Linked DNA regions of Acuticoccus sediminis. The protein of the gene in region 1 interacts with the protein of each later gene in a pairwise test. Links are inferred from orthologs where the notes say so. Each region holds a gene or a part of one and is shown in the gene's direction. Other genes may lie near its edges. The genes, in order: rsfS and DLJ53_RS09600.

The links.
Region 2: the proteins of rsfS (region 1) and DLJ53_RS09600 interact in binary tests that used the Escherichia coli proteins (3 or more experiments, as listed by UniProt). The link is inferred for Acuticoccus sediminis from one-to-one orthologs.

What each region holds. Positions count from the first base shown.
Region 1 is NZ_QHHQ01000005.1:471,517-474,754, reverse strand. The notes cover bases 173-3,098. They hold rsfS (ribosome silencing factor), read left to right. Parts: upstream 173-1,369; coding sequence 1,370-1,828; downstream 1,829-3,098. Other genes in these bases: DLJ53_RS23825 (murein hydrolase activator EnvC family protein), read left to right, coding at 2,292-3,098; DLJ53_RS23830 (23S rRNA (pseudouridine(1915)-N(3))-methyltransferase RlmH), read left to right, coding at 1,786-2,295; DLJ53_RS23840 (acyl-CoA dehydrogenase family protein), read left to right, coding at 173-1,013. In the rest of the region: more of DLJ53_RS23840, read left to right, coding at 1-172; more of DLJ53_RS23825, read left to right, coding at 3,099-3,238. UniProt on the Escherichia coli protein: Functions as a ribosomal silencing factor. Interacts with ribosomal protein uL14 (rplN), blocking formation of intersubunit bridge B8.
Region 2 is NZ_QHHQ01000002.1:312,159-315,470, forward strand. Bases 112-3,111 are described here. They hold DLJ53_RS09600 (ATP-binding protein), read left to right. Parts: upstream 112-1,071; coding sequence 1,072-2,151; downstream 2,152-3,111. Other genes in these bases: DLJ53_RS09595 (DUF5691 domain-containing protein), read left to right, coding at 112-1,075; DLJ53_RS09605 (DUF5682 family protein), read left to right, coding at 2,153-3,111. In the rest of the region: more of DLJ53_RS09595, read left to right, coding at 1-111; more of DLJ53_RS09605, read left to right, coding at 3,112-3,312.

The sequences.
Region 1 (3,238 bases):
ACAAGCTCGGCATCCACGCCTCGCCGACCTGCACCATGGCCTACGGCACGAAGGGCGAGGGGGCGATCGGCTACCTCGTCGGCGAACCGGGTCGCGGCCTCAACGCGATGTTCACGATGATGAACCAGGCGCGCGTGTCGGTCGGCATGCAGGGCGCGGCGGTGGCCGAGCGGGCGACGCAGCGGGCCGTCGCCTTCGCCATGGAGCGCCGGCAGGGCGCGGCGGCGACCTGGGCCGAGGGCGGCCCGGCCCCCATCGCCTACCACCCGGACGTGAAGCGCATGCTGCTGACGATGCGCGGCATGACACGAGCGGCGCGGGCGATCTGCTATGCCTGCGCCGTCGCCATCGACCGGGGTCGTCCGGGCCGGCCGGACGCCGACTTCTGGAAGGCGCGGGCCGATCTCTTGACGCCGATCGCCAAGGCGTTCGCCTCCGACATCGGCGTCGAGGTGTCCTCGCTGGGCATCCAGGTGCATGGCGGGATGGGCTACGTGGAGGAGACGGGCGCCGCCCAGCACTTCCGCGACGCGCGCATCTTCACGATCTACGAGGGGACCAACGGCATCCAGGCCATCGACCTGGTCCGCCGCAAGATCACCATGGCCGACGGCGAGGTGCTCGCCGCCTACCTGAAGGAGCTGCACGGCATCGCGGAGGCGGCGCGCGGCGCGAACGACCTCGCCCTCGGCGGCGCCGCCAGGCGGCTGGAGACGGCGATCGACGCGGTCGCCGAGGCCGCGACGGCGCTTCGCGCCTCGCTCGGCGCGGGCGAGCTCGACAAGGCGCTCGCCGGAGCGACGCCGTTCCTGCGCGCCATGGGCCTGACCGCGGGCGGCGCGTACCTCATGAAAGCGGCGCTCCATGCGGAAAATGGTGCCGCGGCGGGGCGGGCCGGTCTTGCGCGCTTCTTCTGCGAGGCTTACGTGGCGTCGGTTCCGTCGCTGGCGGAGAACGCCGTCGCGGGCTCGGACGACATCCTTGCCGCGACGCCGGACATCCTGGCGGCGTGACCTGCCGGACGCGGCGGGGGCGCATCGGCGCCGTCCGCCGCTTCCGTTCCCGGTCGGCGGCAGGCGGCGCAGTGCGGCGCGCGTGTGGTCGGCAGGCGGCGGGACGGCAGCGGGAGCATGAGCGCGGCGCCGCCCATAAGGGTCGCTGATGGGCGGGCGCGGCGATCAGGATCCCGAGATCATGACCGGGGGGAGGCGAAGGCGGCGATGGCGGGGTGAAAGCCGCGCGATCTTCGGGGGAGCTAGTCAGCTCCATGCCAGCCGGCTTGACAACCCTCCACAGATTGGGGGCTTTGCGGGTTCAAGACGCATTTGTAGTCTTGAAAACATCATGGACAAAAACCTATCTTTCCCGCATGGCCGCTCGATTCGAAGGCCTATTTAGGCGACGTTCTAGGAAAGGAACCCGCGCACACATGGCATTGACGTCAAATGGGGCGATCTCGTCTCATAGTGAGGACGCCGGCGATATCGCCGTGCCCCTCGCCGTCGTCCTCGAGAGCCTTGAAGATTCCAAGGCCGAGGACATCGTCGCCATCGATGTGACCGGCAAGACACCGATCGCCGACCACATGGTGGTCGCATCGGGCCGATCCCACCGACACGTCGGCGCTGTTGCCGACCGTCTCCTTCGCGATCTGAAGGACAACGGTGCCAAGGCCGTGAAGGTGGAAGGCCTCAATAGCTGCGATTGGGTCCTGATCGATACCGGTGATGTCGTTATCCACGTGTTTCGTCCCGAGGTGAGAAGCTTCTACAACCTCGAGAAGATGTGGCAGATGGACTCGGCGGCGCAGGTGGAGCTCGTCGTCTGAATCTACTGATCCTTGCCGTCGGCAAGGCCGGGCAGAGCCCCGAAGCCGAGCTGTGCGGCCGATACATGGAGCGTGCCGAGCGCATCGGCCGTTCGTTGGGGCTGTCCTCCGTCACGGTCCGGGAATTTTCGGAAGCCGTGGGCCCCACGAAGGCGGCGCTCGAGGCCGAGAAGATCATCGGGGCCCGCAAGCCGGGACCGCTGGTGGTGCTGGACGAGACCGGCACCCCGTGGTCCAGTGCGGACCTCGCGCACCGCATCCAGGGCTGGCTGGACTCCGGTCACGCAAACGTGACCTTCGCCATCGGCGGCGCCGACGGGCACGGTAAGGCCGTGCTTAACGCCGCCGACCATATCGTCTCGCTCGGACCGATGACGCTGCCGCACCTGCTGGCGCGCGCGATCCTGCTGGAACAACTCTATCGGGCGGTGACGATCCGCCTCGGGCATCCCTATCACCGCGCATGATCCGATCGCTCGTCTTCGCCGCCCTCCTGATCGCCGGACTCGGACCGGCGGTCGCCCAGGACGGCGAGGGGGGCGTGTCGCGTGAGCGCCAGCAGCTGATGCAGCGCCTGGAACGCCTGCGCGAGAGCACCGCCGCCGCCGAGGCGCGGGCCAGCGAGCTGGGTGACGAGCTGATCGACCTCGCGAGCGACGAGGCGCGCCTGCGCGAGCAGGCGGAGGACGCGGCCGACAAGGTCGCCGCCCTCGAGTCGCGCATCGCCGAGCGGGAGGAGGCGCTGGAGCGCCTGACCGACGACCAGGCCGGGATCCGCAAGGACCTCGCCGACAAGCGCGGCGAGCTCGCGGCCGTCCTGATGGCGCTGCAGCGGATCGGCCGGCGCCCGCCGCCGGCCCTCTTCGGCGACACCGGCGACCCGACGAGGACCGTGCGCGGCGCGATCCTCCTGAACGCCGTGCTCCCGGAGCTCGACAGCAACGCCCGGACGCTGACCGACACCCTGGCGCGCGCGGCGCGCCTCGAGGCGGACGAGCGGGCGAGCTGGGCGGCGCTGCGCGAGGACCTTTCGCAGCTCAACGCCGAGCGGCGGCAGATGGACGAGGCGAGTGCCGAGCTGCAGCGGCGCCGCGCCCTCTCGCTCTACGAGAAGGAGCGCGCGTCGGCGGACCTTGCCCGCCTCGCGGAGGAGGAGCGGACCGTCTCGGGCCTGATCGACCGACTGACGCGCAGCGGCGTGGTGGACGCCGCGCCGGCGTCGCTGAACTTCGAGACGCGCAAGGGGTCGCTCGCCGAGCCGGTGGCGGGGAGGGTCGTCTCAACGTTCGGCGAGGCGACGGGTTCCGGAGACGTGTCGAGTGGCCGCACCATCGCGGCCTTGCCGGAGGCGACCGTCTTTGCCCCTATGGCCGCCACCGTGCTGTTTTCGGCACCATTTAGTGACTACGG
Region 2 (3,312 bases), on another replicon or contig:
TTTGCTGGCGAACCGGGGCTACAGCGTCCATCCGGCTGACCTGATGCCCGCCGAGGGCGACCCTGGCGTCCCCGCGGTCTACGCTCCCTGGCGCGCCTGGAGCGCTGGCACCACCGCACCGGCCGATGCGCTGACCGATGCGACGTGGGACGACGTGCCCCCCGCCGAACGGCGTGCCGCGCTGGCGGCGCTGCGCCGCTCCGACCCGGCCGAAGCGCGGCGGCTCGTCACCGCGCACGCCGGCAAGGAGGCCGCGGACGGGCGTCTCGCCCTCGTCTCGATCCTCGAGACGGGCCTCCGCGCCGAGGACAAGCCGGCCCTCGAGGCCTTCCTTTCCGACCGGTCGGGCAAGGTGCGGACGGTGGCCGAGACGCTGCTCGCCCGGCTCGGCGCCGTATCCGATGGCGAGGCGGCCGGCGAGCTCGCCGCGTTCTACGCGGTGGAGACGCGCGACCGGCGCGTCCTCGTGCGGTCCCGGACACTGAAGACGTCCGCCCAGCGCCAGCGCCGCTGGGGCCTCGCGGAGCGCGTAACGCTCACCGGCTTCGCGAAGGCGCTCGGCCTCGGTGTGGCCGAGCTCGTCGACGCCTTCGTGATCGACGACACGGCGGTCGACTTCATCGCCACTGTCGCGCGCACCGGCGATCACGCGAGCGTCGCCGCGCTCGCCGAACGGGCGCTCGCAGCGACCGCGCCGCGCCTGCTCGCGCCGCTGTTCGACCGTCTCGGCGACGATGCGCGCAGCGCCCTCCTCCCGGCGCTGCTCGCGGCGGGTGGCCTCGACGTCGCGGCAGAGGTCTGCCGCGCGGATTTCGGCTCCGTACCGGCCGGAACGCTGCGGCGGGCGCCGGAGATCGCGCAGCTCATCCAGTCGGCCAAGGATCTCATGGACCCCAAGGCCGCACAGGCCGCGTCCATCCGCCTCGCGACCGGGCTACTTCCTCTCGGCCTTCTCGCCGACCAGGACGCGGCGCGGCGCCTCGTCCTCGCCTTCACCGACGCCAGCCTGTCGCCGTCCGACCCCAGCCTCGCCCTCTTGGCGTTCAACGCCCGACTGCCCCGGAGAGACCCTTGAGCGATATCCTGAGGCGACCCGCCGAGGTCACCACCGCCGACGAGCTCGCGGCCCTGAAGGCATCCGACGACAGGCCGAGGCCCACCGGGTGGATGCTCTCGCCCCAGGCCGTCGTCACCTACCTCATGGGCGGGCGGACGGCGGACGGGACCGAGATCGGCGCGAAGTATGTCGGCGACCGGCGCATCATCGAGACGGCCGTCGCGACGCTCGCGACCGACCGCGCGCTCCTGCTCCTCGGTGTGCCGGGCACCGCGAAGTCCTGGGTCTCCGAGCACCTGGCGGCGGCGATCAGCGGCGATTCCACGCTGCTCATCCAGTGCACCGCCGGCACCGACGAGAACCAGGTGCGCTACGGCTGGAACTACGCCCGGCTCCTCGCCCACGGCCCGAGCCGCGAGGCGCTCGTTCCGACGCCGCTCCTGCGCGCCATGGAGAACGGCAAGCTCTGCCGCCTCGAGGAGCTGACACGCATGGGCAGCGACGTGCAGGACACGCTGATCACCGTCCTGTCGGAGAAGATGCTGCCGATCCCCGAGCTCAACACCTCCGTCTACGCGACGCGCGGCTTCAACGTGATCGCGACGGCGAACGACCGGGACAAGGGCGTCAACGACCTCTCGGCGGCGCTGAAGCGGCGCTTCAACGTGGTGGTCCTGCCGCTCCCGAACGACATGGAGCAGGAGATCGCCATCGTGGCCAGGCGCGTCGCCGAGAGCGCCACCGCTCTGGAGCTGCCCGCGCCGAAGAACGTCGCCGAGGAGGTTGCGCGGGTGCTCTCCATCTTCCGCGAGCTGCGCGGCGGCGAGACCCTCGACGGCAAGACGACGCTGAAGACCCCGAGCAGCACGCTCTCCACCGCCGAGGCGATCGCGGTGATGATCGGGGGCCTCTCCCACGCGGCGTTCTTCAACGACGGCATCCTGTCCGCCGAGGGGCTCGCCCCGAACGTCCTCGGCGCCGTCGTCAAGGATCCAGTGCAGGACCGCGCGGTGCTCGCCGAATACCTCGAGACGGTGCTCCGCCAGCGCCGCGACTACGCCGACTACTACGCGACGCTGACCGAGCTGCTCTAGGGTGCAGACCGACCTCTGGTCCGATCGCGGCGCCGCCTACTTCGGCATCCGTCACCACGGGCCGGGCTCGGCCCGGCGCCTCGTCGAGGCGTTGGACGCGCTGCGTCCGACGGTCGTCCTCATCGAGGGGCCCAGCGACCTGACGCCGCTCCTGCCGATGCTGGCCAGCGAGGCGATGGTCCCGCCGGTGGCCCTCCTCGCCTACCCGGCCGACGATCCGGGCGCCGCGTCGTTCTGGCCGTTCGCGGTCTTCTCGCCGGAATACCAGGCGGCGCGGTGGGCGGTCGCGGCCGGCGTCCCGGTGCGGTTCATCGACCTCCCCGTCGCGTGGCGGCACGCCCCGGCCGAGCCGGGCAAGGCTGACGCCGGAGCCGAACCGGACGAGGCGAGCGCCGGGGACGAGGCGGCCCCGGACGCCGCGGTCGACGAGGCCGAGCGCGACCCCATCGGCCTCCTCGCCCGGGCCGCCGGCTACGAGGACGGCGAGAGCTTCTGGCGCGACGTCATCGAGGAGAACCCGGAGCCCGGCGAGATCTTCGAGGCGGTCGCGGACGCCATGACCGCGCTGCGCGGGGACGGCCCGCCGCCCGACCGCTTCGAGGCCCGACGCGAGGCCCACATGCGCCTCGAGATCGCCAGCGCGGTGAAGGCGTCGGACGGGCCCGTCGCGGTGGTCTGCGGCGCGTGGCACGTCCCGGCACTGAGGACCTGGCACGCTGCCAAGGACGACCGCGCGCTGCTGAAGGGCGCTCCCAGGCGCAGGATCGCCGCCACATGGGCCCCCTGGACGTCGCCCCGGCTTGCCGTCGCGAGCGGCTACGGCGCGGGCGTCGTCGCGCCGGGCTGGTGCCGCCACCTCTGGGAGTCGCCGCGCGGCGAGATCGCGACGCGCTGGCTCGCCCGGACCGCCTGGGCGCTGCGGTCGGCCGGGCACCTCGTCTCCACCGCCTCGCTGATCGAGGCGGAGCGGCTGGCGGTGGCGCTGTCGGCCCTGCGCGGCAAGCCGCAGCCGGGGTTCGAGGAGCTGCGCGAGGCCACCGTCGCCTGCCTCATGGGCGGCCAGACGGCGCTCTGGTCCACCATCGCCGACCCGCTCCTCGTCGGCACGGAGGTCGGTTCGATCCCCGACGACGTGCCGCTCGCGCCGCTGCTCGACGATCT